DNA from 3 places in the Thalassobacillus sp. B23F22_16 genome. Region 3 is predicted to be linked to each of the others. Evidence: riboswitches for the same ligand, from Rfam matches in the RefSeq annotation. Region 3 holds a riboswitch; each other region holds the start of a gene.
The links. Region 3 has a riboswitch for thiamine pyrophosphate ahead of ACGTNI_RS01985 (3-oxoacyl-ACP reductase). Riboswitches for the same ligand answer to the same signal wherever they lie in the genome.
Positions count from the first base shown of each region.

Region 1: it holds a riboswitch for thiamine pyrophosphate, as region 3 does, so the genes downstream of both, tenA (thiaminase II) here and ACGTNI_RS01985 (3-oxoacyl-ACP reductase) in region 3, are expected to answer to the same signal.
Region 2: it holds a riboswitch for thiamine pyrophosphate, as region 3 does, so the genes downstream of both, ACGTNI_RS08035 (YkoF family thiamine/hydroxymethylpyrimidine-binding protein) here and ACGTNI_RS01985 (3-oxoacyl-ACP reductase) in region 3, are expected to answer to the same signal.

Region 1 is NZ_JBIEKD010000013.1:39,445-49,213, reverse strand. Features, by position in the region: gene ACGTNI_RS11630 (acyclic terpene utilization AtuA family protein) at 1-676, shown strand, start outside; gene ACGTNI_RS11625 (DUF4387 domain-containing protein) at 691-1,014, shown strand; gene ACGTNI_RS11620 (DMT family transporter) at 1,121-1,657, opposite strand; gene ACGTNI_RS11615 (Crp/Fnr family transcriptional regulator) at 1,670-2,365, opposite strand; gene ACGTNI_RS11610 (DMT family transporter) at 2,383-2,808, opposite strand; gene ACGTNI_RS11605 (disulfide oxidoreductase) at 2,962-3,381, opposite strand; gene ACGTNI_RS11600 (DsbA family protein) at 3,374-4,063, opposite strand; gene ACGTNI_RS11595 (sulfite exporter TauE/SafE family protein) at 4,277-4,993, shown strand; TPP riboswitch at 5,070-5,184, shown strand; TPP riboswitch at 5,395-5,497, shown strand; gene tenA (thiaminase II) at 5,566-6,255, shown strand; gene thiD (bifunctional hydroxymethylpyrimidine kinase/phosphomethylpyrimidine kinase) at 6,252-7,058, shown strand; gene thiM (hydroxyethylthiazole kinase) at 7,055-7,825, shown strand; gene thiE (thiamine phosphate synthase) at 7,822-8,439, shown strand; gene rpoN (RNA polymerase factor sigma-54) at 8,658-9,769, shown strand, end outside.
Region 2 is NZ_JBIEKD010000007.1:130,583-140,351, forward strand. Features, by position in the region: gene ACGTNI_RS08025 (ABC transporter ATP-binding protein) at 1-417, opposite strand, end outside; gene ACGTNI_RS08030 (ECF transporter S component) at 404-988, opposite strand; gene ACGTNI_RS08035 (YkoF family thiamine/hydroxymethylpyrimidine-binding protein) at 981-1,586, opposite strand; TPP riboswitch at 1,681-1,782, opposite strand; gene ACGTNI_RS08040 (sulfite exporter TauE/SafE family protein) at 1,844-2,623, opposite strand; gene ACGTNI_RS08045 (sulfurtransferase TusA family protein) at 2,716-2,943, opposite strand; gene ACGTNI_RS08050 (MBL fold metallo-hydrolase) at 3,001-4,125, opposite strand; gene ACGTNI_RS08055 (sulfurtransferase TusA family protein) at 4,149-4,700, opposite strand; gene ACGTNI_RS08060 (rhodanese-like domain-containing protein) at 4,754-5,050, opposite strand; gene ACGTNI_RS08065 (rhodanese-like domain-containing protein) at 5,068-5,436, opposite strand; gene ACGTNI_RS08070 (class I SAM-dependent methyltransferase) at 5,583-6,149, opposite strand; gene ACGTNI_RS08075 (glutaredoxin family protein) at 6,210-6,440, opposite strand; gene ACGTNI_RS08080 (DsrE/DsrF/DrsH-like family protein) at 6,469-6,858, opposite strand; gene ACGTNI_RS08085 (hypothetical protein) at 7,400-7,588, shown strand; gene ACGTNI_RS08090 (hypothetical protein) at 7,786-8,511, shown strand; gene nfsA (oxygen-insensitive NADPH nitroreductase) at 8,530-9,303, shown strand; gene ACGTNI_RS08100 (NAD-dependent protein deacylase) at 9,401-9,769, shown strand, end outside.
Region 3 is NZ_JBIEKD010000001.1:405,059-414,827, forward strand. Features, by position in the region: gene ACGTNI_RS01960 (amidohydrolase) at 1-663, opposite strand, end outside; gene ACGTNI_RS01965 (aminotransferase family protein) at 660-2,024, opposite strand; gene ACGTNI_RS01970 (aldo/keto reductase) at 2,472-3,461, shown strand; gene ACGTNI_RS01975 (DMT family transporter) at 3,798-4,694, shown strand; gene ACGTNI_RS01980 (S66 peptidase family protein) at 4,962-5,894, shown strand; partial or broken gene ACGTNI_RS01985 (3-oxoacyl-ACP reductase) at 6,221-6,983, opposite strand; TPP riboswitch at 7,059-7,170, opposite strand; gene bluB (5,6-dimethylbenzimidazole synthase) at 7,503-8,150, opposite strand; gene ACGTNI_RS01995 (histidine phosphatase family protein) at 8,181-8,690, opposite strand; gene ACGTNI_RS02000 (bifunctional adenosylcobinamide kinase/adenosylcobinamide-phosphate guanylyltransferase) at 8,692-9,123, opposite strand; gene ACGTNI_RS02005 (histidine phosphatase family protein) at 9,075-9,695, opposite strand; gene cobS (adenosylcobinamide-GDP ribazoletransferase) at 9,647-9,769, opposite strand, start outside.

The sequences.
Region 1 (9,769 bases), on a different contig from region 3:
CACGGCGATGCATCCGAACCAGCGCTGTACAATTGCCTCTGTAGCGGGCCATGCCATGTATGAACGTGCCAACCCTTATTTTGAATATGTCGCAGGCGGCATGCTGGATATGACCAATTGCAAATATGAGCAGTATGATGAGAAGACGACACGCATCACTGGCATGGAGTTTGTTCCAGTGGAAGGAAAAGTGAAAGTCAAATTAGAAGGTTCCGGTAAAAATGGTGAAAAATATATTGGAATCGCCGGTGTCCGGGATCCTTATACCATTCAAAACATCGATAAAGTAGTAGAGATGGCAGAACAGCAAGTGGCTGAGGAGTTCAAAGACCAGGATTATAAGATCAGCTTCCGTGTCTTTGGTAAAAACGGTGTCATGGGCGACCTTGAGCCGGTAAAAGAAATCAAATCCCATGAGTTGTGTATAGTCGTGGAAGGGATTGCTGAAACAGCCGAAGAGGCAGAAGCACTGACATTATTCGGCACCCGGCAGATATTCTACGCACGCCTTCCAGAGGTGAAAGGTACAGCTGGAACAGCCGCATTCATTGTCGATGATGTCTTACCTGCAACAGCATCCTACTCCTGGACCATGAACCACACCATGCCAGTCGATGATCCGTTGGAGTTGTTTGATGTACGTACAGAAATGATCGGCGAACCAGTAAAGGCCTAAGAGGAGGAATGGAAATGAAGACAAGTACTTTAAATGAACTGGCAAAAACCATTCGCAGTAAAAATGCCGGTACCGATAAAATTACGTTTGATATCATTTTTAAAGAAAAAGATACCTATGAGATGGTGAAGAACAGTAAATCGATCAACAGGGAAAAGCTTGCTTCCCTGTACAATATCGAAGAGGACCGGATTACTGATTTTGTCGAGTATGACCCGGCCAATGCCATTAAATTCACGATCCGTCGGTTTGCACCAAGCGGAGACCCTGGAGAGGGAGATATCTTCGGGTCACAGCAATATCCGCCATTATTGGGCATCGAAGTACCGGTACAATAGAGCCAAATGAAAAAGAAGCCGTTCCCCAGAGACGGCTTCTTTTTTCACTGTCTAGGAATTATAAAATTCGCTCTTTTCTGCTCCTAAACACGAGAGGACTACATCTTTAGGACCTTTCCTGATAAAATTCCTGTTTAGCCGAGTAGGAAGCCTGCTTTCTTTTAAAAGAAGCTGACTTTCCTGCTTCCTGTTCACGCTTGTTCTCACTGGTCTGTTTCTCCAGCTTGTAGACAAGAACTCCGCCGATTAATAAAGCAATTCCGAGCAGCTTCTGCCAGGAAAGGGCAGAAGCTTCAAACCCAAACCAACCGCCTGTATTAATAATAAAAGCTATCACAATTTGCGAAATAAGTGCAATTGAAATGGCGTAAGCCGGGCCAATCAAAGTTACCCCTCTCATTAAAAAGAAAACGATCCCTACGCCAAATACTCCCCCAAACAAAAATACAGGATTCACATTTCCAAATTCTAAAATGCTTTTTTTCTCGATGGAATAAAAGACGGGTAATGAACAGATAAGCCCTAGCCCCAATACAAGAGAAGTCGTTGCCCACGGACCTGTTTTTTCACTAACTCTGGCATTGAATACATTCTGCAGGCTGATTAAAATACCTGCAATAACCGCTAATAACACTCCAGTCATTGATGTTCCTCCTTATTCATAGATGTTCCCTTTTGCAAGGATGCTGAGCTTTTCCAGGTCTTTAATAGCAATCGAGCCATTAGCCCGTTCAATGATATTGTCAGACGCCATCTTCTTTAACACACGATTTAAATGACGATAACTGGTGCCTAACCATTCAGCCAGCTCCATTAAATTCGATGTATGCATTTCCTGATGGAAAATCGTTCCTTCACTGACGGAGGAAATCGATAATAAATAGCTGGCGAGCCGCACTTCCACCGGGTAAAGCATGTTAAGGTTCGTGGTATGGGCTTCGGTATAAAACTTTCGGGCTAACGTTTCCAGTAAAAAACGTGTAAATGGCGGGTGATCTTGTTCCAGATTCGCCAAATCGGCAAATGACGCTGCAAGCATCACGCCATCCGTTACAGCCTCAACGGAATTGAACACCGTATTTCTTTTGACATACTCCACATCTCCGATGAGCTCCAGAGGACGCTTGAACCGGTTGATTAATGATTTTCCTTCAGGAGTAAGCGTAAAGATTTTTATTTTCCCATCCACCAGAATATAGAGTTCCTCCAGCTCGTCGCCTGCTGAGAATAACACATTTCCTTTCTTGAACTGATAAACCTTCATTAGGGGTCTGAAATGCTCTGGAAAGACCTTACTAAGCTCATAACGCTTGATATAGACTTCTGCATCAGCGGTTTTGAATTCTTTCACCGTTTACACACCTTCTTTTACAATTGAAAAAGAATAACACCGGCAAGCATCATCGTTAGCCCGAGTCCTTGCCGCAGCGTAATTGGAATTCTCTTTTCCCCGAACCATCCTTGTGATTCTATAATAAACGCCGTTCCTATCTGTGCAACGAGAAGGATAGCAATAGCTGCGGCAGGGCCAATACTGTGAATGGCTGTCAACTCTGAAAAAACGACAATGACACCAAATGACCCTCCAATTAAATATAGAAATGGAACGTTTCTAAAGCTCTTTCCTTTTCCATCTCTTACTTTTATATAAATAATCATAGCGATTGTAAAGGCTACGATATGGACCATTACCGTCGTATGCCATCCACCAATCGCATCGCTCATTCTTGCGTTGAATATTCCCTGCATCGTGATACAGATTCCTCCAAGCAGGGAAAATAAAGCACCTTTCATCCTTCATCCTCCTTTTCTGCATTTATTTAAAAGGAAGTTGAAAGTTTTGGAAAGGACATATGTCCTAAGAGTCATACATTCTTTAAAACAGCTTTCCCATTACCACAAAAAATAAGCTCAGAGCATCTGTGTCAGGCTCTAAGCTTAAAAAGTTTATTTCTTCCTTGCGATGAATAAGAAAATTGTAGTCAGTGTAAAGGCAAGGAGTGCCAGGAAAGGGATCGTAATGAACCCTAGCCAGTTGATATATTCCGCACTGCAAGGAACACCGCCGACGCAAGGTTTGATGCTCGCAAATCCAGGGACTTTTTGCTCCATATAATGAAAAATGGAAACCAGTCCGCCAATGATGGAAAGCGGCAAGGCATATTTAATGATGCTGCGGTCATTCAGGAAAGTCGCGATACCAAGAATAATGCTGAGCGGGTACATGAAAATCCGTTGTACCCAGCATAATTCACACGGAATGAACTCTCTTATTTCACTGAAGTAAAGGCTGCCTAACGTAGCAATGACAGCAGCGAGCCATGCCAGATAAAGAAAAATTGGCTGACCATTCGTTTTCTTATTCATTGCTTTCCTCTATCGCCTTTTCAATTTTCGTAGAGATTTCTTCATAATTAAATGGATCTTCCACCATGTCGCCATTGATCATGATGGTCGGTGTAACCTGGACGCCATGTTCCTTGACCAGGTTGTCATCTTTTTCCACTTCCTGCTGGATCTCTTCAGAGTCCATATCTTCGTTCATCTGTGCGGTATCAATAGATGGCACGCTATCTTCCGCTACTTCAATGATCTTTTCTTTCGTCAGCCAGCCTTCCTCATGCTCTTCCGGCTGGGCTTCATATAACGCTTTGGAAAAATCCCAGAATGCATCAGGGTCCTGTTTATAAACCGCTTCGCCTGCCGAGGATGCAAGCTCGGAGTCCTCGCCATGGAATAGCACATTGATATACGTGAAGTTGGCATCTCCGGTGTCAATGTAATCCTGTTTTACCAGGGGAAATGCCTGGTCGCTCCATACTTTACATGCCGGGCACAAGTAATCTCCAAATTCCACGATTTCAACCGGTGCATCCGATTCCCCGATTGTCGGGTGACCATCGATTGCCGGAGCATCACCGCCGGAAGAAGCCGTATCGCTTTCACCGCCATTGCCATTATTGTCTAACATAACAAAAGCAGCGATCAGTCCAATGACTACGACCGTCAGTATTACAATAAACTTCATGGATCCTTTGTTTTCCGCCATAATTACACTCCTGTATCTATGTAGATATTTTTATTTTAAACCAAAACCAATAACATCAACATGTTATCATAGAAAGACATCATTCACGCGAAAAAATATTGATATTTTTTGACAATCTTCTTTGATTATATACTTTCTATACATTGGTGAAAAGGATGCTGTCTTGCTATAAAGCAAAAGGAAGTTTAAAAGTCTCAGACAGAAGGTGTTTATGTGGATTCCCTGCTCGTATTCATAGTCATTATTCTTATTGCTTCTATTTTACAAACGAGTACCGGCTTCGGCTTTTCCATCATGGCGACGCCGTTTTTACTATTTCTATTTGAACCCAGAGAGGCTATCCAGATTAATCTGGCACTTTCTCTTGTCATATCTGCTGTGTTGATCAGAAAAATCAGCCAGGATGTCGACCTCGGTGTGTTAAAAAGATTCGTGATCGGAAGTGTGGGAGGGCTTCCTGCTGGTATCCTCCTGTTTCTGCTGGCAGATATGACGAAATTGAAGCTCGGTATCAGCATCGTCATTTTAGTGTTGACCGTACTTTTGATCTTTCGGTTCCGAACCCATCAGTCTCTACAAAGGGACTTTGTAGTAGGAGGCTTATCGGGGGCGATGACGACCAGTATCGGTATGCCCGGACCGCCAATTCTCCTTTACTTTTCCGGTACCGATACGAATAAGGAAAAACTGCGCGCAACGACACTTGCTTTCTATTTATTCATCTATTTGGTTAGTTTAATCATTCAAGTGGTATTCGCAGGAACTAATTTGGAGGTGTGGAAAGCGAGTGGGCTTGCTTTACCGGTGGTGTTTGCCGGACTCATTCTGGGGCAGCTGTTGTTTCATAGGATTAGCCAGCGGCTGTTTCGGGTGGGAACCTATATCATTCTACTTTTTACCGGTATGTACTTGTTGTTGGAAAGCCTGTAAACAATCAATAATAGCTATTGAAAGCGCTGACGGATCTTTGCTATGATATATATGTAACATTCAAATGAATAACTATGAACACTACTAGGGGTGCCCTGAATGGCGGGCTGAGAGGAAAGCGCGTAAAGCTTTCCGACTCTTATAGACCTGATCTGGTTAGTACCAGCGGAGGGAAGTAGTCGGAAGATACGTCTATTTTCTTTTAACCTACCAAGTCAGGTCCTCTGAGGATCTGGCTTTTTTCATTTCAGACACCCCCGGTAGAGAAAGGAGGAAGAAGATGAACCGGACGCTTCTGTTTACGACGATGGCGGTGTTTGTAGCTATCGGTACGTCATAAAAATCAGGTAAGATCAATTATTTCATTCTGTAAGAAGAGTTTCTTAAATAACCCATTTACGGAAAACTGCTAGGGGCGCGTTCAGCTGAGATAAGGAATCTTTCCTTTGTCCCTTGGAACCTGATCTGGATAATGCCAGCGCAGGGAAGTAGGAGAGGACTAACTTCATTACCCTCTATCTATCTACTTTTATTCCCCCTAGTAGCTTCCTGACTATTAAAGGAGGCTTACCATGACTTTCACAGAAAGTTTAAGAAAAGAAAATGACGCTATATTTAAGGAGATATTCAACCATCCATTTGTAGACGGAATTGGAAAAGGTAAGGTGCCTAAAGAAGCCCTTAAGCACTATATTAAGGCAGACTTTGAGTATTTGAATGCATTTATGCACATTTATGGTATTGCCGTCTCTAAATCAAGCAATCGAGACGATATATCTCTCTTCCATGATCAAATAGGCTTTGTTTTAAACAGTGAAACCCATCCACACCATAACTTTTGTGAGCAGGCGGGTGTAGTTTATGAAGATATGCAAGGGTACCCGCTCCCGCCAACGGCAGACCACTATATCAAGCACATGATGTACCATGCCCAAACAGGAGACTTAGCTGAAATTCTTTGTGCCCTGCTGCCATGTCCATGGACTTACCTGGAAATCGGTCAGGTACTGATGGAAAAATATAAACCGAATGATGATCATCCATTTTATCCATGGATAACTTTCTATGCAGAGGCAGAGGTGAGAGGCCTGACTGGAAAGCTGTGCGAACGACTGGATAGATTAGCTGAAGAAGCATCCGGGCGGCAACGCATTCGCATGAAAGAAGCTTTTCGAAAAAGCTGTCAGCTGGAACTTGCATTCTGGGAGATGGCTTATACGTGTGAAGAATGGCCGGTGAAGAAAAGGGTGATGCAACGATGAGTACCGCAACCCCTTGTGCTCTTACGATAGCGGGAAGCGATTCAAGTGGCGGAGCAGGCATTCAGGCTGATTTAAAAACCTTTCAAGAGCTGAAATGCTACGGTATGTCCGTTCTCACGTCCGTGACGGCACAGAATACAACAGGCGTCCAGGCTGTTCATCATTTGCCGACAGCGATGATCCAGCAGCAGCTGGCATCCATCGTTTCCGATATGCCTATCCACGCGGTGAAAACTGGCATGATTGCTAATCAAGAAATGATGAAAGTGATAGTTGATACGCTTCCTGAACTCCAGGTGCCTTATGTCATGGACCCTGTGATGGTAGCGACAAGCGGTGAAGCACTGATTGAACCGGAGGCACGGCAATATTTACGTCAGCAGCTGATTCCACTCACCACTCTCATCACACCAAATATCGCTGAGGCAGCCTATATTACGGAAGAAAAGGTGGAGACAGTAGCCGATATGAAGGAAGCGGCAACGCATATTGTCCATGGCTTCGGAGCAGGAGCAGCCCTTATCAAAGGAGGACACCTGCAAGAGGCAGCCATTGATGTGTTATATGACGGTAATAAAGTGCATGTATTTGAAACAGACCGGATTTCTACCAAAAACACGCATGGCACCGGGTGCACGTATTCTGCGGCAATTACGGCCTTTTTAAGCCAGGGCCTTCCATTAGTGAGGGCGGTAGAACGCTCGAAGCATTATATTACAGCAGCGATACGCCATGCATTCAACCTGGGATATGGAAACGGTCCAACGAATCACTGGGCGATACGGGAGGAGGTCAGGCAGTGAATGTAATCGAAGAGGTTAGAAAAAATACACCACTCATCCATCATCTGACCAATCAGGTGGTTATGAATTTTACAGCTAATGGCCTGCTCTCTTTTGGTGGAGCGCCAGTCATGGCAAAAGCTGAAGAGGAAGCAGCAGAAATGGCTGCCAATGCCGATGGCCTGCTAATTAATATTGGCACGCTGACTGCTCCAGAGATTCCAGCCATGGTAAAAGCGGGACAGGCAGCCAACGACAAGGGCCTTCCGGTTGTCCTAGACCCAGTTGGTGTGGCCGCAACCCCTTTTCGCAGACATGCCGTCGAGGAAATATTACAAGTAGTCCAACCGACAGCTATCAAAGGGAATGCTGCTGAACTAGCGAACCTTGTCGATATTTCCTGGGAAATGAAAGGTGTCGAATCGCGCGGATCGGGGGATATCGGTGAGGTGGCAAAACAGGTAGCTAACCGTTACAGCACGTTGGCGGTCGTATCGGGTGCTACGGATGTAGTCTGTAATGGTAAGCGTATGGAAACCAATGAGACCGGGCATGCCATCCTTTCTAAAGTAACCGGAGCAGGCTGTCTGTTAGGATCGATCTTGGCTGCTTGTCTGACAGTAGAAGGCACGGCTGAAAGGAAGGCACTGGCAGCGGTAGAGTTTTATGGGTTAGCAGCCGAGTATGCCGCGAATAGTGTTGCGGTTACCGGACCAGGCACGTTTGTACCTGCATTTATCGATGCTCTTTCTCTGGAAACTGCTCAACTGAGGAGGACAAACTCGTGAAATTAAAAGATAGGCTCCGTAAATATTTAGTGATGGGCAGCGTTAATTGCGACCGAGCACCGGAAGAAATTTTAAGAGCAGCCATCAAGGGGGGGATCACCGCCTTTCAATACCGGGAAAAAGGAGAAGGAGCTTTACAAGGAAAAGAAAAAGTACAACTAGGGTTGCTTTTACGGCAAATCTGCAAGCAACATGGTGTCCTGTTTATCATCAATGATGATACAGACCTGGCTGAATCACTCGATGCAGATGGGATACATGTCGGTCAAAGCGATGAATCGCCTGCCGATCTGCGTGAAATTTTTCCCGACAAAATCATCGGATTATCCGTATCAAGCTGGGAGGAGGTTGAGAAAAGCACGATAGCAGCGGTGGACTACCTGGGTGCAGGACCCATGTTTCCCACCACTACCAAGGCAGATGCGAAAAATCCTGTCGGTCCTGAATGGGTAAGAGAGTTGAGGAGAAAATACTCCTCTTTGCCGATAGTCGGAATTGGCGGCATCAGTTGTGGAAACTCTAAGGATGTCCTTTCCGCAGGTGCTGATGGGGTAGCAGTTATCAGCGCCGTCACCCAGGCAGCTGATATACCACGAGCCGTTCGACAGCTTTAACACTTCCCGCCCCTTAATAACCAGGAAATGGTTATTAAGGGGTTTTTTCTACGGAACGCAGCTTGCAAATCCACGGCAGATACCCCAAAATGTAATAAAGGAAGGCCTCGAACAACTTCTAATTCAAAGAGATACATAGTAAAATAGAATAACATTCATAAAACAGTCTGCCGTTAAATGTAAGCGTGTTCATGAAGGTTAAAGCAGGGAGGAGAAACATGATGGAGCTCAGTCTGTCTCAACGACAAACGACGAATCTGGCTATGACAACAGAATTACGACAGGCGATATCACTGCTGCAATTCTCTTCGATGGAACTGACGGCGTTCATCCAGGAACAAGCGCTGGAAAATCCGCTGATTGAATTAAAGGAAAAAAGCCCCGATGTCGATCATGAACCAGGCAATTACCCCAAATCTTACCAGCCCAACGTCAGTCCCCTTGATTTTGCAACGAAAGAGAAAGATATCAGGGAAGATTTGTGGGATCAGGCGCGTCTGCTGGAATTGTCGGAAATAGATCGATTATTAATGCAGTATCTAATATGGAATATAGATGACAATGGCTACCTTCCTATCCCGGAAAAAGAAATCGCCGAAGAATTCGGGCTTCCGGAAAGCCAGGTGGTTACGGTGCTGGAAAGCTTGCAGCAGCTGGAGCCGGCAGGTGTCGGCACAAAGAATCTATCAGACTATCTTGTCTTTCAATTAAGACAAAGGCTTGAACAGGATTCGTTGGCAGAACAGATGGTAGTTCAGCATTTGAATTTACTGGCAGAAAAGAAATGGCGACAGCTTGCGGAGGAATTAGATGCAAACCTAACAGAAATCCGGGAAGCTGCAGAAATCATTCAACAGCTGAAACCGAAACCGCTAGCGGGAATCGCTAAAACTCCTGCAGAGTACGTACGGCCGGATATATCCGTGAAAAAGCACCAGGGAAGATATAAAATCATTCTTCACGACAGTTATTTACCTTCCATACAAGTAAATACCAACTATCGTTCATTGATCACACAAAATGACCAGACGGCGAAGTATGTAAAGGACCATTACCAAAAAGCGATATGGCTCATGAATAGTATTGAACAACGGCAGGCGACAATGATGAAGATTGCAGAAGTGCTCGTCGACAAACAAGCGGAGTTTTTTGAAAAAGGTTTTACCGCCATTCAACCGTTGACGCTGAAGGAAGTGGCTGAAGCAATCGGTGTGCACGAGTCTACGGTAAGCAGGGCGAAAGCGAATAAAGTAATTCAAACGCCTCAGGGATGTTTTGAGTTAAGTATATTCTTTACCTCGAAGCTCAGCAGTGAATCGGGCAGTGATAC
Region 2 (9,769 bases), on a different contig from region 3:
CACATCGGACAAACCCACCAGCTCCAGAGCCCAGTCCACTTTCGCAGCGATAACGTCAGGAGGCGTGTCGAGATTTTCCAGTCCAAATGCTACTTCATCCTCGACTGTAAGCATGCAAAACTGGCTTTCGGGATCCTGGAACACCACACCGATCCGCCTGCTTAATTCTCCTGGATTAAACGCTTCATAAGGGCGTTCCCTGTAAAAGCGTTCCCCTGTCAGCTTTCCATCTAATTCTTCGGGGTACAGGCCATTAAGGCTGTACATCAAGGTGCTTTTGCCAGAGCCGCTGGGGCCGAGCAGCAACGTGGTTTCTCCTTTAGAAAGGGAAAGATTCAAGCCATCCAAAACAGGCTCTTTTGCTTCTTCGTAGCTGACGGTAAGGTTTTTCACCTCAATTAAATCATGCGGCGCCATGTTTATTTCTCCTATGCTCTTTTCCAAGGGCGAAATTGTATAGCACACCGGTCTTAGCAAGCGCGTCACTCAGTGCTTTTCCTAGCAATCCTGCAATGACCGCACCGCTGATCATCCGGGCAATAAACATCGCAGTTACATAAGAAGTAGCAAGAGCAGCATACCCTGAGATGAAGTAACCCCATACAAAACTGAACAGCGCGGACCCCATACCAGCACCCATCAGTACCCAGACATTGTACAAACGGTAGCGGGTGGCGGCAAACACTGCTTCTGCGCCAAGTCCCTGAATCATACCGGAGACAATCAACATCGGCCCGACAGCGTTTCCGAGCATGACTTCAATGATCGCTGCTATGGTCTCGGATAAAAATGCTGCACCAGGCTTCCGGATAATATAAGCTGCGATAATCGATACGATGAACCAGATACCGAAAATCAAATCATAACCGATCGGTCCGAAAAAGCCGACAAGCAGCTTTCCAACTGGAAGAAACGCCAGATATACCACAGCAAAAACAACAGACAGAACCGACATGACAACGATTTCTCTCATTTTCCAGTTATTCATCGTCATTCTCCTTCTGATGGGACGGGCTGTTGGCTGAAATGGAAGCCGTCATGACCACATGGCTGTTATGCTCCTGAGTGACCGCGAATGCATTTTCAAGTGTCGCGAAAATTTCTCTGGCCTCTCCACGTAGCTTGGTGGCATAATGAATACTTTCCACTTCCAGCCCCCGCTGCTTCGCTGCTTCAATCTGTTCCATGATCATTTCCATATAACTGTCAGAACCAAGCGGGTACAAGGCAAAATCACAGGCGGTGTATTGATCCATGTCATCCTGATTATTCATTTTTGTGTCATCTTCCGACATATACACGTCTCCCTCGGTGTCCCCTGGACAGCCGACGGAATACGTTCCTGAAAAAGCGACATGATGACCTGTTTTGGCAGCTTGGGCGAAAATCGCCTGTGTGACATCGAAGACATGCGGAAGTCTTCCCCTGACACACGTACTGACATCATCCGTTTTCATCCAAACCTTTGACGTATCCACTTCCTCTAAAGCTCCCAGGATGACAGAAACGAAGTCATCAGTCATGGGGTGTACTGAAAAACGGCACCCGACAATCTTGCTTGTTCCATTGCATACTTGGTTTTCCATAAATAACCCTCCAAATTTTATATTTTTCCATATAAAAAACTGCATCCCGCGGGGGAATGCAGTTCGAAGGTATCGTTTATTTATTATACGTGTCACCTAAGACCATGCACTTCCCCACGCTGGTATTATCCAGTTCGGGTTCTAAGGGTCAGAGTCCAAGACTCCTCTCAGCTTACACGCACCCCTAGTGCTCGAAATTCGCTATGCAATTTTTCAGTTATTTATAGCTTAATAGATTTCCAATCCATTGTAAACCATTAAAGCAGAACGTCCCACCAGATTTTGATAGCAGTTCCGACGATCAGTGCTGCCAGAATCCCTTGAAGCAATTTGGTGTTTACTTTCTGACCTGCTTTTGCACCAAGCGGTGAGGCGATCAGACTTGCGATGATCATGATTATCGCAGGCACGAGGACAACCTGCCCCGTCATCACCTTCCCGACAGTGGAACCAATCGATGATATGAACGTTACGGCCAGAGAAGTTGCAATCGTTACGCGAGTCGGTATTTTTAGAACCGTTAACATGATCGGAACAAGCAGGAAGGCACCTGCTGCACCAACGATACCGGCTGCAACACCGACGGAGAAACCTGCCGTTGCGGCTATTGTTTTATTAAAGGTCACCTCTTCAGGTGGTATATCATCCACATTTTTGCGTGGAATAAACATCATGATGGCTGCCAGCAAGGCGAGCACGCCGTAGACAATCTGTATCCCATTTTCACCCATGAATCTTGAACCATAGCTTCCTATGAAACTACCAACCAGGATACTTGCACCCATATAAATAATCAGATCTTTATTGAGATAACCGCCTTTACGGTAAGCCCAGGCACCGGCAATGGTTGCGAAAAACACCTGAACGGCGCTGATTCCCGATACTTCGTGTGCGGTAAAAGCGGCGAATCCCAGCATAGGTGGTATATATAAAAGCATTGGATATTTAATAATCGATCCGCCGATCCCTACCATTCCAGAAACATAAGAACCTGCAAAGCCAATTAGGAATATCGTGACATAAAACCATAAATCCATTTTTTCTTCCTCCCTTTATCTCTATGAAAGCCTTACCAATTGGAAAGGGACAGCCACCCAGCTGTGCTGGTATGTCTGTCCCCCTTTATTCCTTAGCCTTTCTTGATCCAGAATTTGAGGACTTCGTCTTCTTCTTTCTGGTCGACGAGTTCGTGTCCACTGGAATCAGTCCAGGCTGCTAAGTCTGCTTTTGCACCTTTATCTGTTGCGTGGATTTCGAGGATATCTCCGCTGTTCAATTCATCCATCGCTTTTTTTGTCTTTACGATTGGCATTGGGCATGCCAGACCTTTTGCATCTAGTACTTTATTTGCTTCCATTTTGATACACTCCTTTTTTAAAATTAACCGGGAGCCCCACTAGAATGGGGCAGCCCATTAGGATACCGCGCAGCGGTTTGGTCCAATTTCCATTTCACGCTTCTCTTCTTCTTCTGGTGTTAGTTTACCCATGTTCACTTGACGTATTTCCTGATATGCGTTTGGTTGTGGTGGAAGGTTTTCTGTAACCATTTTACGGAATTCGCCTTCATCTTCCACGTTCAGGCCAGTGTTCACTTTGTAAAGCTCACCTAGTGGTGCGGATACTTTACCATCATCCTGTACTTCACTCATGTTAGCGAAGTGGGCAGGAAGTACTTCCAAGTCTTCAGACAGCTCTTTGTAACGGCTGTAAAGTGTGTCGCGCAAGTCGCCGACCCAGTCTTCTGCAAGGCCTGCAAGGTCCGGACGGCCAATGGATTCTACGAACAGGATGTCACCAGTCAACAAGTATTTGCTGTCGATGATGAAAGAAGTAGATCCGATCGTGTGACCTGGAGAATATACAGCTTGAGCGCCAACTTTAGTGGTACCGACTGTAATTTCTGTGCCATCCTCCAGTGCGGTGTAATCGAATTGAACTTCGGTTGCATCTTTTGGTGGCAGCCAGTATTGAGCACCTGTTTCTTCACGAAGTGCACGGCCGCCGGAGATGTGGTCCGCGTGCAGATGAGTGTCTGCAACTTGAACGATTTTTGCATTCTTTTCTTTTGCAAAGTCAAGGTATGGCTGAATCATACGGTTAGAGTCGACGACCATTGCTTCGCCGTCAGAGATGACCATATAAGATAGGCAGCCTTTTCCTAGACGTACGAACTGGTAAAGTTCACCGCCATCAGAAGTATCGCCTACTTTTACCGGCTCGAGGTACTCACTCCAGGCTTTCATACCGCCTTTCAAGTAAGAAACTCCTGTCACGCCAGCTTCTTCAAGCAGATCAGCAACCATCATAGAAGATCCTTCTTTTGCACAAACGACCAACACGTTTTCGTTTGGCAATTTATCCATGATGCTTTCCACGCCATCTAATAGATCAAAGTAAGGTACGTTGATGACTTCTACACTGTCACCTTCGATTTTCCAATCTGCGAACTCTTTTTGGTTACGAACATCCAAAATGAACAATTCTTCTTTATCAATAACTTTACGTGCAATTTCTTGTGCGTTCATTGCTTTTGGCATTGATAACCCCTCCAATTAATGATTTATTTTTCTACGTCGCCTTTCCAGTCTTTCATGCCTGGCGTTACGTTAAATACGTTATAGCCTTTTTCTGCAAGTTTCTGAGCTGCCATGTCACTGCGGCTTCCGGTGCGGCAAATAACATAGACATCTTTATTTTTTTCGATTTCATCTGCTTTTTCATCAATTTCTCCAAGCGGTACGGATACAGCTCCAGGAATGTGGCCGAATTCATACTCCGCTGGTTCACGAACATCAAGAACAGTGATCTCGTCATTCAATTTACCTTCCAGGTCTTCATTAGAAACGACCTGGTCATGCTTTTTCTCTGGTTTATCTTCGGAGTCGGAACTCTTACGAACATAGTGATACAAAACATCGCCATCTTCCTTATATCCAAGGTATTGATGACCCATGTTTTCAGACCATGCTTCCAGATCAGCGATCGATCCGCGGTCGGTTGCCTGGATTTCTAGTACGTGGCCAGGCTCCAGGTCTGTCATCGCTTTTTTCGTTTTTACGATTGGCATCGGGCAAGCTAGCCCTTTTGCATCTAATACTTCGTTTACCTTCATTGAAAATACCTCCTATTATAGATGAAAGTTGATGTGTGTCTGCGGCAAATCGATTACTCGACTTTACCAGTCCAGGACATCATGCCGCCTTCCATGTTGGTAACGTCATAACCATACTGATCAAGGAACTGTGTCGCCTGACCGCTGCGGCCGCCGGAACGGCACACCATGATATGGTTTTTATTTTTATCCAATTCATCTTTACGGAACTCAAGCAAGTGAAGCGGGATATTTACCGCACCAGGAATTTTGCCCTGGCTGACTTCATCGACTTCACGAACGTCGACGATATTCAGTTGTTCCCCTTGTTCCATTTTTTCTTTAACTTGTTCTGCAGTTAAACTATTCATTGTTAGAAATCCTCCTTTTAACCTCTCCAGGCGTTCATGCCGCCTTGGACATTGATCACTTTTTCAAAACCTTTCTTCTTCAGCATGCCAGATGCTGCTGAGGAACGGCCGCCACTCTGGCAGATGACATAGACAGGCTTTTCTTTATCCAGCTGATCCGTCTGCTTTCCTAATTGCTGAAGCGGCAGGTTGTTAAAGCCTTTAATATGATTCGCCTGATACTCGCCCGGTGTACGGACGTCTATGAATTGTTTCCCTTTTTTCTGTTTCATTTCGTCCTTCAATTGTGAAGTTGTAATTTGATCGACGCCTTTAGCCGGCATCAATCGTTTTGCTAAAAAGCCAATGATCAATGCTACTGCTACGATGGTTATAATTGTTTCCATTTAGCATTACCCCTCTTCATTATTACCATAACCCCTATGGGTATAGTTTAAACTTATTTTTTTAAAAGTCAACCCTTCCTTATTGGCGGACTTTTAAAAAAATAAGTGGAGCGGGCAGAGGAAGCGAAAGTGCTCCCTCCATCCCTTTATTTAGTGGCAACAATAAAGTAAACGTCCTTATTGAATTTGCCGACTTTAACAGAGAAACCTGCCTGCTCTATTTGATGAGCCATATCTTCAGATGGTATACGCTCATGAAGCGGCGGACCTTGTTCACCTTCTACCTTTTCCCAATCCAGTACAACAAACATTCCATGTTCAGGAATGATGCGGTAAATTTCACTTAACGCCTGGTCAAGATCCGGCACCTCGTGCAAGACAAAGGCTGAAATGGCACGCTGGAAGGACCCGTCTGGAAAATTAAGACGATCTAATCCACTTTCCTGGCGATCGAGATTTCCCAGTCCTTCTTTTTCTGCGCGTTCCGCCAGCATCTCAAGCATTTCCGGCTGGATATCAACCGCAGTAACACGGTCCTTCGTCGCTTTAGCAATCGGTAATGTCAAATACCCGTTTCCTGCTCCAAGATCGATGACTTTTTCGTCGCCATTCAAATCAAGAAGACGGATGACTTCCTCGACAGGAACGGTTTCCTGTCGTTTTGGATCGAGCAATTTTTCGGCTTTCTCATGGGAAAACATTTTACCGGCCATACAAATTCTCCTTCCATTAAGCCGAAACGGGATAATGACAGTGGTAAGTCTCAGCTGTTTTTACTGTTTCGGCAAATACTTCAAGAATGTTTCTGGATCGAATCCAATGACCCATTGACCGTCGATATTCGTTTGTGGAACTCCCATCTCTCCAGTAGTTTCCACTAACTTTCTCGCTTCTTCCGGATCATTTTCCAAATTTACTTCCTTATAGTTGACACTCATTTGATCAAGGAACTGTTTGACCATGGTGCAATAAGGACATGTGCTTGTTGTATATACCGTTACCATTTACTCCACTCCTTTAAACCTTAGTATATTAGAATGTAAGAGATACATCCGCGTCTTTTGCGAAGTTTAGGAAAGTTGCTGCGCCGCCTACTTCGATTCCGTCAACGAAGTCTTCTTTCGTAAGACCCATAACGTCCATTGTCATTTGGCACGCGATGAAACGTACGCCCATTTCCTGAGCCATTTCAACCAATTCAGGGATAGATGGTACGTTTGCTTTTTCAAAACCTTCCTGGAAGTGTTCTGTCCCTTCAGGCATTGGAAGTTGCTTATGAGCTTCCTTGTGGATCAAGTTCAAACCTTCGAATGTGAAGAATACTGCAGTTTCACCATCGTAAGTTGCAGATGCGTTTGCAATGTTCAATACTTTGTAAGCGTCGAACGCTCCACCGTTTGCTGCGATAATAGCTGTTTTCATTATAAATTCCTCCTTGAGAATGTTATTAATATTTTCACCGTCTAGAAGTTGTTAACCTCTAATACCCCGGCGGGTTTAATACCCTGTAATGTATATTAAAGCATCTCTCCAAAATAGTCAAGGGGGTATGCCTGAACTTTTTTGAACTTTATTCAAATAGGTAAAAACCTTGATATAACACGTATTTCCGGCACCTCTTTCATTAAAACGCGAACAGGACAGGTACCCAACCGCGTATAAAAAAAGGATAACAGAAGAACTGTTATCCCTCAAACATTTAGATTTTACTTTTCGGACCACTATTTCGAAACTGAGTATTAGCAAAAGGGGGATTTACTGGAATAATACAGGCCTAAGAAAAGGATATTGCCCCAAAAGCAATTTTATGACAAGAACGGTAGTACTTTTCACCTAAGTATGTTTACGAATAGATAACAAGCATCTCAAAAAGCACATCGTTTTCCCTCTTTATTGTCATAAAGGGTTATCGCCTGCATATTTCGGGAATTTTATTAACATACTAAAGCAAGGAGGGTTGAACATGATTTGGTTAATGTTTTTAGTACCCCTTGCCCTACTCATCGCCGTTGCGATCTATATTGAAAAAAGAGGCAACCGCTCGATGGAAGACGCGTCTCTTTCGAAAGAAGACAAAGAAATCCTTAATGAAGAATATCTCGACCACGGCGCACAGACCGAGGTCCATAGTCCAAAAAACATGAAGCTTTAACTCCCCCTTTTATCAAAACAGTAGATAAAGTCCCCAAAGGAACGAAATCCATCCGATTTCGTTCCTTTTTTGTTAAGACAAAAAACTTCTATTATATATTCTCAAGATGTGAAATATTGTAATCCCGTTCGGGGAGTGGTAATTTTTAATAGAGAGGAATAATAATAGAGATGAAAAATAATAGAGGAGCTAAAAAAATGAAACCCGTGTTTATGTTTCTTCTAGTGGGTATCGTTCTGTTAATTGGCGGATGTTCTTCTGAAAGCAGTAAGGCAACAGAAGACATGGAAGTAGTAAAAGAGAATGTGACAACGAAAGCAAAGGATGACAAACAAAAGGAAGAAAAACTTCCACATAAATACCAAATCCAGCTGGGAGAGAATACGTTTACGATTGATTTAAAGAAACATTCGATTTTAAATAATTATGTCAGTACGTCCAAAGACCCTCAAGCAAAACTCGAGACAATGAAATTTATACCCGTTACAATGAACGAACACGCTAATAAAGCTTTAATTGAATTTGCATGTTATGAAAATCGTTGTTCCTACATACTGATTGACTTTTCAAAGGAAACATCCATGTTGCTGGCGGATCTCGCTAAATTGGAACAAGTTCAGGTTTCGCATGACAGTCAAATGGCTATCAAATTCGGCAGAACCAACCAGGAGGGAGTCACCACCCACCATGTGGAAGTGGTTGATTTGAGCAACCTTGAAGAAAAGACGTTGACTATTAATGAGGAAAACTTACCGGAAGTTACCTATCAGGGTTACCAGTACCCAATTGAAAATATGGGATGGACATCCGCTGGGGAATTGACGATCGACATTCCAAGAGTCGAGGACTACGCTTCTTACAATCTGGAAAATTGGAAATCTAAAGGTGCACCAACCACCACCATCACGTTAACTATTAACTAGATATAAAGGGGAATCACCATGAATGAAATGATTGAAAATTTGTTAAGTCACCGCTCCATCAGGAAGTTCAAATCAAAGAAATTGAACGAGCAGCAAATCGAAATGATAATATCAAGCGCCCAGCACGCTTCCACTTCGAGCTATATGATGGCTTACTCCATTATCGGGGTGACGGACGAAGAAAAAAAAGCGGATCTTGCGGAAATAACAGGACAAAGCTATGTAAAAGATAATGGCCATTTTCTTATCTTTTGTGCGGATTTGAACCGGGTGACAGTCAAAGCGAATGAGGAAGAATATGAAGCAATGCGGGACAATCTGGAAAACAGCGAACATTTTCTTGTTTCTGCCATTGATGCCGCTCTCGCAGCACAAAATGCGGCAATTGCAGCAGAGTCTATGGGGCTCGGCATCTGCTACATCGGCAGTGTCCGAAATAACATTGCCAGAGTCGATGAATTATTGGATCTGCCAAAACACGTCATTCCCCTTTTCGGCATGGCAATTGGCTATCCAGCACACCACCCGGAACAAAAACCACGCCTTCCGATTGATGCTGTCTATTTTGAAAACAGCTACCGACAGCATGAAGATGTGCTCGATCGTTTCGATGACAGGATCGCTAAATATTATGAAAAAAGATCAGAGAACAACCGTACGGACACCTGGACAGACCAGATGAAACGCCGGTTCCAGAACACAATTCGGATGGATGTCACAGATCATGTTAAGAATAAAGGCTTCAATAAAAAAATAATATTCTTTTCCATAGTAGAACAGCTCTTATCCTGAGCTGTTCTATTATTTTATACTTCCTTCAGATTTAATTGTTAGGCTCGTGTGTACTATAATTAGGATACTTTCAATTCTTTACCTGGGAGGGAAGTTCATGAACAACTTAGATCAAATAGCAACACTCATCCAGGAGGCGAACTCGGTTGCCGTTTTAACTGGTGCTGGAGTATCAACCGCAAGCGGCATTCCTGATTTTCGGTCCAGCGAAGGATTGTGGACGGAAGATCACGCACGTGAATATTATATGTCCAGCCAGTACTTCTTCCAAGACCCGGTGGATTTTTGGAATAAATATAAAAGCATTTTTCGGTTGAAACTGTTGAAAAACTATCAGCCAAACCAGGTGCATCAATTTTTCAAACGACTCGAAGACACTGGGAAAGATATCGCTATTATTACACAAAATGTCGATGGCCTTCATCAGTTGGCCGGAAACAGTCGGGTTGTCGAATACCACGGTACA
Region 3 (9,769 bases):
AATCCCCCAGGATGCAAACTTTTCCTGCGCCCGCTTCATTCCTTTTACCATATCTTCCTGGGTGTAGTTCGGTGTTGTGAGCAGCCCTTGGGCTTTCTCCTGAAGCAGTCCCGTCAGCCTGCCATGCTCGTCCCGCTCGATATTCCCGCCTTGCGGGTTCGGCGTATCCTCTGTTATCCCGCTTAATTCCAGTGCTTTGGAATTGGCAACTGCCATATGGGCACAGGCCCGTTTCAGTACAACCGGATGGTCCGGTGCGACTTCATCAAGATCCCAGCGGGTAGGATTGCGTTTTTCTGCCATCTTACTGTCATCCCACCCCCAGCCGAGAATCCATTCATCCTCCGGCGTGGCCTCCACTTCCTGTTTAATTTTTTCTTTGATAGCGGCAATAGACGGAATGGCCGCTGGCTTGCAATCTACTTCCAGGAGCGTTAGCCCGAAAATGGACGGGTGGATATGGCTTTCTATGAAACTGGGCATCATTGTTTTTCCTCCCAGGTCCACCACCTCAGTTCCGTCGTATATCCAGGAGAGTGCTGTCTCCTTTTCACCTGCATAGAGGACTTCCCCATTTTTCACTACGACAGCGTTTGCTGTAGGGGCAGCATCATCCATCGTCAGCACCTTGCCGTTTACAAAAATTAAATCTGCGCCACTCATTTTATACCCCCTCCTCTACCAGCCATCCGCTTTAATTGCTGTTGTACTGAAAAGATAGATTCCTTTACTTTTTCCAAAACGTCATCAAGCTGTGCTTCCGAAATAATTAATGGTGGTGCAAAACAGATGATATCGCTGTTTTCATACGTCACGCCCCGGCAAACCACCCCTCGTTCGTGCAGTTCCGCAATCACTTTTGGAGCCACATTCAATTCCTTGGAGAAGTTTTCGTTCGTACCCGGGTCTTTCACCAGTTCGATGGCACCAAGCAAACCCATGGCTCTTACTTCTCCTACAATCTCTAACTCTTCCTTTATCTGTTGAAAGCCTGCCAGCATTTTTGCGCCGATTTTCTTAGCGTTTTCTACCAGTCCCTCCCTTTCTATCAATTCGATATTTTTCAAACCAACGGCAGCGGCAGTTGGATGTCCACTGTAAGTAAAGCCATGAAATAATGTGCCCTTCGATTTCTGTTTGAGCACCTCGTGGATCGGTTCCGAGATGACGACGCCTCCTAAAGGCATGTAACCGCTGGTCACCCCTTTTGCGAAGGTCATCATGTCCGGTACCACTCCCCAGTTTTCAAGACCGAACATCGTCCCTGTCCTTCCAAAGCCAGTAATGACTTCATCAGCAATAAACGGTATTCCGTATTCATCGCACAGTTTCCTGACTTCCTGAAAATAATTCTTCGGCGGAATCAATACGCCCCCGGCTCCCTGGATCGGTTCCGCCATGAAGGCAGCGATCGTTTCCGGGCCTTCCGCTTCGAATTTTTCTCTTAATGATTGGATAGCCGCTTCGGTCGTACTTTGATAGGATGTGTTGGCATGTATGAAGTCCGTCATCATATGTCCCGCCATCTCCCAGAACTCAGGAATTCCCGTCGCACTGGTCGAGGCAGCCGCCACCCCATGGTAGCCGCGTTTCAAAGCAATGATTTTCCTCCTCTCCGGCTGTCCCTGGATTTTCCAGTAATGACGGATCAGTTTGATCGCCGTATCATTGGACTCCGACCCACCGGAGGTAAAAAACACTGTATTTAAATTGCCTGGGGAAAGTTTTGCAATCTTTTCCGCCAGACGGATGCCAGGCTCATGGGTGAACGTCGAGAACGCCGAACTGAATGCCAGCTTTTTCATCTGTTCAGCCGCTGCCTCCGCCAGTTCCGTTCTCCCATGACCGATATGGACATTCCACAGCGATGACATCGCATCGATGTACTCTTTTCCATGGTTATCTTTCAGATAAATGCCTTCTCCGCTTTCCACCAACAATTTCGATCCCTGCTCCTGTTGCTGCTGGATCGATGTCGATGGGTGCAAAAAGTGTTTTTTATCAAGTTCAATGAGCTGTTCCAAAGTTCCTGACCTCCATTTCGCTTATAAAAAAACCAGTCCTATGCCACCAAGCCGTATTGGACATACGTATCTCCAGGCATAAAACTGGTTTCTTTCTAACGGGCTGCTCTACTTTGAACCAATAGAGTCAGATTAGAATAGACAGTTTTTTAACAAGTCTTATATAGTGTTTTTCATTTTAGCAAGGTTTGGGAAGCATATCAACTGATTATTTGTAATTTTCTAATAACTGAACACAAAGATATGCTTATATAGTCCGGTTTTATCAGCGTGCTCCCCTTACAAGTGATACTTTGCGCTTTAATCATGAGATTAGAGCTTATCAATCTATCTATTAAATGTGTTCACATTAAAAAAATGCTGCCCCCATGGCAGTCCTGCCTTTTGTTTCATTTTCCATTCAGCTGGATATATACCTATAGCACGGAAACAAAAGGAGGAACAACCATGAAATCAATCGATCAAGCATTACAACATAAGGTAGGGCTGGGGACAGCTCCGTTAGGAAATATGTTCCGGGACGTACCGGAAGAAGAAGCCCGGGAAACGATCCAGAACGCATGGGATCAAGGTGTCCGCTACTTCGATACCGCTCCCTTCTATGGAGCAGGCCTCGCGGAGTTGCGACTTGGAGAAGTGTTATCCAATTACGATCGTGACGACTATCTGTTAAGCACCAAAGTGGGCCGCTATGTCACCGATGAAACAGAGGAAAAAGAAGGGTTGTTCGAAGATGCCCGCGATAATAAAGTGATCACCGATTACACCGAAGATGCCACGAAGCGTTCGATCGAGCAAAGCCTCGAGCGGTTAAAGACGGACCGATTGGACTTCGTATTTGTTCATGATGTCTCCCCAGATTTTCACGGCGATCAGTGGATCGACAAGTTCGCTGAAGCTAAAAATGGCGCCTTTCGGGTCTTGACTCAGCTCCGTGAAGAAGGAGTCATCCGCTCCTGGGGGCTTGGCGTCAATACAATCGAACCGATCGAACTTGCCATGGACCTTGAAGAAACCCAGCCGGATATGTGCCTGTCTGCAACCCAGTACACGCTCCTGCAGCATGAACGGGCCTTGCAGCGAATGATGAAAAAAGCGGAAGAAAAGAATATCGATATTGTTGTCGGCAGTCCTTATAATTCCGGCGTTCTCCTAGGCGGTGAACATTATAATTATGAAAAAGCACCACAGGAAATTATTGACCATGTGAATCAACTGAAAGAAATCGGACAACATTACGATGTTCCATTAAAAGCAGCAGCACTGCAGTTTTCCACTTCTCATCCTGCCGTAAGAGCTATCATTCCAGGATCCACACGGCCGGACCGGATCAAGGAAGACATCGAAATGATCCAGCGGGACATCCCGAACGAATTCTGGGAAACATTAGTAGATAAAGGCTTCATCTCCCCGGATGCTCCCCTTCCTAAAAAGTAATGGTTTAAGAGACAAGTGCCTGACTCCCAATGTAACGCATTGGTGGTCAGGCATTTTTTTGTATAAAGACCACCTCCTGGAGACTTTTTCCCTGTAACGGTTATTACAGTGGCTATAACAACCGTTAACCACGTATTACTGCTAGCTTACAATCTTTAAATCACTTATAATGACCGTCCACTGCAGTCATCCTTCCAATTATGGTCAGTAAACGTCCTTTAAGAATTTGAAAAACAAACGAAGACGTAAAAGATAAAATACACAGCCTTACTTTTATGCAAGGTGTGTTATAATTAGAAAATTATAACTATTCAAGAACGGAATGAAGGTGAGTACGTGAATCGTATCTGGTTTACTATTTTGCTGGTAACTACCACAAGTCTAATGGGCTCCTCTTTTGCAGTCGGAAAAATCGGATTGAATTATGTCTCTCCCCTGCTTTTGGTCGGCTTGCGTTTTTCTATCGCCGGTTTCATCATGGCAGTTAGCGTCTATCTGCTTAAAAGACAGCATCCGAAACGTGCCAAAGAGTGGGTCCAAATGGTGGTGGTCGGCTTTTTTCAAACAGCCGCCGTAATGGGAGCCATTTTCTTAAGTCTCCGGACGATTACCGCTGGAGAATCTTCCATTTTAACATTTACGAATCCCTTGCTGGTCGTGTTGTTTGGAACTATTTTTATGGGGATGAAATACCGATTAATGCAATGGGGCGGTGTCGCTGTCGGCTTCCTTGGGGTGTTTATCACACTTGGAGCTTCACTGGATATTCAGCAGCCTGGCACCCTGTTAGGTATGATGAGTGCGGTATCCTGGGCCATCGCTACGCTGCTGATGAAAAAGTGGGGCCAGGCGTTTGATACCTGGGTTTTGACCGCTTACCAGATGCTGTTTGGCGGGATCATCCTGTTAGCGGGCAGCGCCTTAATGGAACAGTCTACATTTGTCGTGACTCCCCTATCGATCTTCATTCTGATATGGCTGGCTATCATGGCCTCGATCGTCCAATTTGCGATTTGGTTCTATTTATTGAAACGGGAAGACCCCGGCAAAGTGAGCGCCTTTTTATTCCTGGCGCCATTATTCGGCGTCATCTTCGGCTGGCTGCTATTAAATGAACAACTTCACTTTTCTACATTGATAGGAGGAAGCCTCATTTTAGCAGGAATCTACTTTGTCAATCGACCAGCCAAACAAGTAAGTACCCGTCTCGCCGCTGGTCCCTCACAGCTTTAGCAAATAAGCACCTGCCCCCCGCTAACAACCGGAGGACAGGTGCTCTTTAAATTGTTCAGGTATTCGAGTTAAGCTCTTTTAAGGAAGCATGAAAATTTTAAAAATCATTCACCTGCTTATTTGCACACTGACGAAACTCCCCAGCAACCGTAGTTCGGCCTCTCCGATCCCTTCCTATCTTCCATTAAGATAAAGTCCCGTTAATTTTTAGTAAGTTTAAATCATAAAATATTAATAGCTATATGATTCCGGAGAGGAGTTTTTTCTATGCCCATATTGCCTTATGCATTACAGCGTGGGGATACAATCGGTATTGTTACATTGGGAAGCCCGCCAGAAAGGGATGAAGTCGAGACTGGAATAGCAATGTTAGAAGATATGGGGTTTAAAACAATTCTTGGCCAAAGCGTTTACGCCCGAAATGGCTTTATAGCAGGAACAGCTCAGGATCGTGCGGCAGATCTAATGAGTATGTTTACCAATCCTCAGGTAAAGATGATCTTGCCGTCACGGGGAGGGGTTGGAGTTGCAGGAATTCTCCCCTATCTTGACTACCCGCTTATACAGCGAAACCCTAAAATCCTAAGCGGGTACAGTGACATTACGGTACTATTAAATACGTTGTACCAATTTACCAGCATGACCACATTCCAGAGCCTTTTGCTCGTGGATTTTAATGCAAGCACTCCCGAGTATAATTTCAATCAATTTTTTACTGCTGTTACCAATACTGCACCAATGAGGCAAATATTAAACCCTCCAGACATGCCGTTAAACAGCAAAAATGCCGGGAATGTCACCGGTCCGATTGTCGGAGGAAATCTCACGTCATTACTTGGTACGCTTGGTACTCCTTTTGAAATAGATACACGGGGAAAAATACTGCTCATCGAAGATACACATGAACCCATTAACACCATCTACCGATATATAGAACATTTAAGAATGGCTGGGAAGTTCCGGGATTGTATCGGTATCGTTATGGGAGAATGTACAGAATGTCAGGAATCTTATGGGAAAACGTACGAAGACCTGATCAACGAATTTATCGTACCATTAAATAAACCGCTTATGACTAATCTTGCTACAGCACACGGGACATATAAAGCTGCCATTCCAATAGGGGCTACGGTTAACTTGAACACATTCAATAATACGCTAACAATCCTCGAACCCACTACGCTTCCATCTTTCATTTGATAGCACAGGGCTATTATCATTTCTATAAGGGTGGTTAATAGCTTTAGTCGTGTTGTATGTGCCACAGTCATAATTCTGTCCAAATCACAAAAATCCTGAATTTCCTTCTTCTTAAATAAATACGTTACTTTCTTCTTATAATCATAAACTCCTTCCATACTAGGTATCTAGCTGGAAGGAGTCTATCTCTTTTATTCTTCTATCATGAGAACCAATATGGGATCAACAGGCTCCTGGTACATGCCGCTCCGCCCACACTAAATATCCGGGGATTTTGTCTCCCCCTATTATTGATAAGCACTCATTATGTTGGAGAAGTATCGATCTTAATCCATTACCAACCCGCCATCTACGACAAGATTTTGACCGGTAACCGCTCTGGCCCAAGGCGATGCAAAAAACAATACAGCATCCGCCAGTTCCTGGGGGCTGGTCGCTTTCTGGAGCGGTGTCACCAGCTCAACCACTCCGAATACTTCTTCTGTCGTCACACGGCTGGCATCTGTTTCTTTCAATAACCCCCCGGAAACCATATTGACGGTTATCCCATACTGCCCTAATTCCTTGGCCATATTTCGTGTGAAACCCAATAAAGCGGCCTTCCCTGTTGTATACTCATGATAAGCAACTACAGGGTTTTGCAGCAGGTTGGTACCGATGTTGATGATTCGTCCAAACCCAAGTTCCTTCATATAAGCCAGACCGGCCTGCACGGCGTTCAACCGATCCTTTTACTGTGCCTTCGATTTGAGTCTGGAAGTTGTCCCATTCTAACTCCGCTGCATTCTTCTGGGCCTTCGGATCAAAACGGAAATCGACCAGGGCATTATTGATAATGGTGGATAATGGCGTGCCAAAATGACTTACCGCACGATCGACCATTTCGTCAACCTGATTCTTATCCCTGATATCTGCCTGTACAGCGATTGCTTTATCTCCTAAACGATCGACGAGCGCTTCTGCTTTCTGTTTACTTTTAAAATAGTTAATAATGACATTTGCACCCTCATTCGCAAACGCTTCGGCAATTGCAGCCCCTAATCCCCTGCTTGCTCCGGTAATCAGAACCGTCTGTTCATTCAATTGCATCATTACTCCTCCATCCTATTTGAGGGGCTATAAAAACACAAAAAACCACGCCCATAGGACCTGGTTATAGTAGCTTAAACTCACAAACTACTTCCCTACGCTGGTATGATCCAGATCAGGTCCTGAGGGTCAAAAAGTTTGTTCGCTTTTTTCTCAGCCTGCTACACAGGCTCCCCTAGTAGATTCTAATATTATTTACTTTCCACATTCATTGTAATAGCTCCATCCTAGTCCATCAAATCCAATTATTCCCTAATAAAGAAGTGCCTGACCCAGGAGAGGAGCAGGCATTGAATTCGTGCGTTTTTATGAGACACATTACTTATAAATGAGACAACAGCTATACTAAGGTAGACAATATCAACTATTTATTAGACAAATTCAAATTTAAATTAGACAAAATGGCAAATATATTAGACATTCTTCATCGTTTACTAGAAAAAAATTTCTTAAAAGAGACAATTATAAAGGGATAACTCTTTCCCACTAACATATGTTATTACCTTAGCAGCCAGGTTCTTACGATGATTTCCTGCCCCACTGATCTTCAAAAATAAGGTTATCCAAGTCTGATCTTTTTTCCCAGTCCGCTTTTTCTAAAATAGGCTTGTCTGGATACGTATCCGTGTAACCTACCGAAAGAAGTGCGAGTGGGTCCACGTGCGGCGGTATATCGAGAATATCACGAACATCATTCTTTTTATAAAAACTCACCCAGCCCATGGCCAGGCCTTCCGCACACGCTGCCAGCCACATGTTCTGTATCGAACACGCTGTCGATAAGGCATCGGTTTCCGGAATAGAATTACGGCCTAATACATGTGAACCTCCTCTGGTGGGGTCACATGTCACACAAATCGTCAGAGGGGCTTCCTTTAAACCTTCGACTTTCAGACTGAGGAATTTAGTCTCTCTTTCCCCTTCATAATGAATGGCTAGTGCCCGTCTTTCCTTATCGGCCGCCCAGGCTAACTGTTCTTTGATTTCAGATGACGATATTAAAATATAACTCCATGGCTGCATAAACCCTACCGATGGTGCATGGTGAGCTGCTTCAAGAATTCGTTGAATGACATCTTCTTCTATAGGTTTGGGTAAAAAACTTCGAATATCTCTTCGAGTATAAATAACTTTATAGATTGCATCCCGTTCTTCTTTCGAAAACATCGCTCTCCCCCTTAACCTGAAAATAGATAGTTATAATGTAATATATATGAAACTACCATTGGAAACAAGCTCACCGGCTGATGTACACTTCTTGTCCAGCACCTTCTCCAGCTGCTGGATCACTAATCCATGCGTCACCACAACAATAGCGTCATCTCTATAAGCATGACAGAGGGCCTTCCACTCGCTATTAACCTGTTTTTCCAACTTATGCATTGCCATGTCATACCATTTCCTGAATGCTTGATTATGGATTAAACTTTCCCGGGGTTGACCATTCCAATGGCCATAATCAAGTTCTGTAAAAAGAGGCGAAACGAAATGGGGGACCCCCATACAGTCAGAAAGGATATGAGCTGATTCCCTTGCCCGCTGTAATGGACTGCTGAGAATCACGTCCCACGTTTCCACCGCTAACTGTTCTGCACATTGACGGGTTTGCCGGATTCCTGTTTCATTAAGTGATGTCGCTGTATGCCCTTGCAGTTTTCCTTCTGTATTCCAGTCTGTTTCTCCATGCCTGACAAAACAAACTCTCATCTTATTTCAACTGCCTCGACAGGCCATGCCAGCAATAATGAACAGATTCCGCTTTCTCTGCCGCTACCTGCAGTACCCACCCCGATAAGTCTCGCCAGGCCCGGTCATCCTTGTCCAAGGGGACAACACCACGGCCCATTTCAAGCATAATCAAAATAACCGGCTGCTGGGTCCGTTTTTCGACGTGCTGCATTTCTGACAATATCGATTCGAAATGTTTTCTCACGGATTCCAACTCGCCGGCTTTCTTCCATTCCTCTCGTATCCACACTTCCCATCCTTCGATTACGAAAGGCGAGTCAGCGGTGTTATCGATTAACTTCCATTGGTCCAATGGCTGGTTTTCATATGCGGAAAGCCACTGACAATCAGAAAACTCTTCATTCACAAACTTTCTTTTCCCACTATAGGCACCACCGACCACGAGCTGCATTTCCAGTCACCTCCATCCTGTTTGAAAACCATACGAATCCCGCCCCCGTTGGGGATTTTTGTAGCTGTAAAAGTTAAACCCGGAATAAAACCGTTCATGATTTCACGAATAATACCACCATGAGTGACTACTAACACGTTTCTACTATTATTAATTGCCAGTAATTCTATTAGAAATGAACGGACTCGCCTTCTGAACGAAGGATAGTCTTCCCCATTAGGCGGGGACGATGTCTGCCACTGTGAAATCCAGTGTTGATAACGAAGGTCGTTCTGGAGTTCCTGATGCGTATAACCTTCCCAATCACCAAAATTCATTTCACGCAGGTTCGGATCGGCACATGCTGGCTTATTTGGAACAAGGTATTCGGCCGTTTCCATGCATCGTCTCAGGTCACTCGTAAAAATCTGATCAAACGACAGGGCCGATAATTGCTGCTTCAATAATCGAGAATCATGCAGAAGTTCCGGCAGTATTGGCTCATCCGAGTGTCCGAGATAACGCTTTTCTATGTTCCATTGCGTCATCCCGTGACGAATAAAATAAATAGATACAACATCAAAAGTCCCCATAGCTCTCCTCCTTCAATTGCAGTGCCTAGCATATCGCCATTGATTCCCTCGAATTTGTTAATAAACCATCTCCG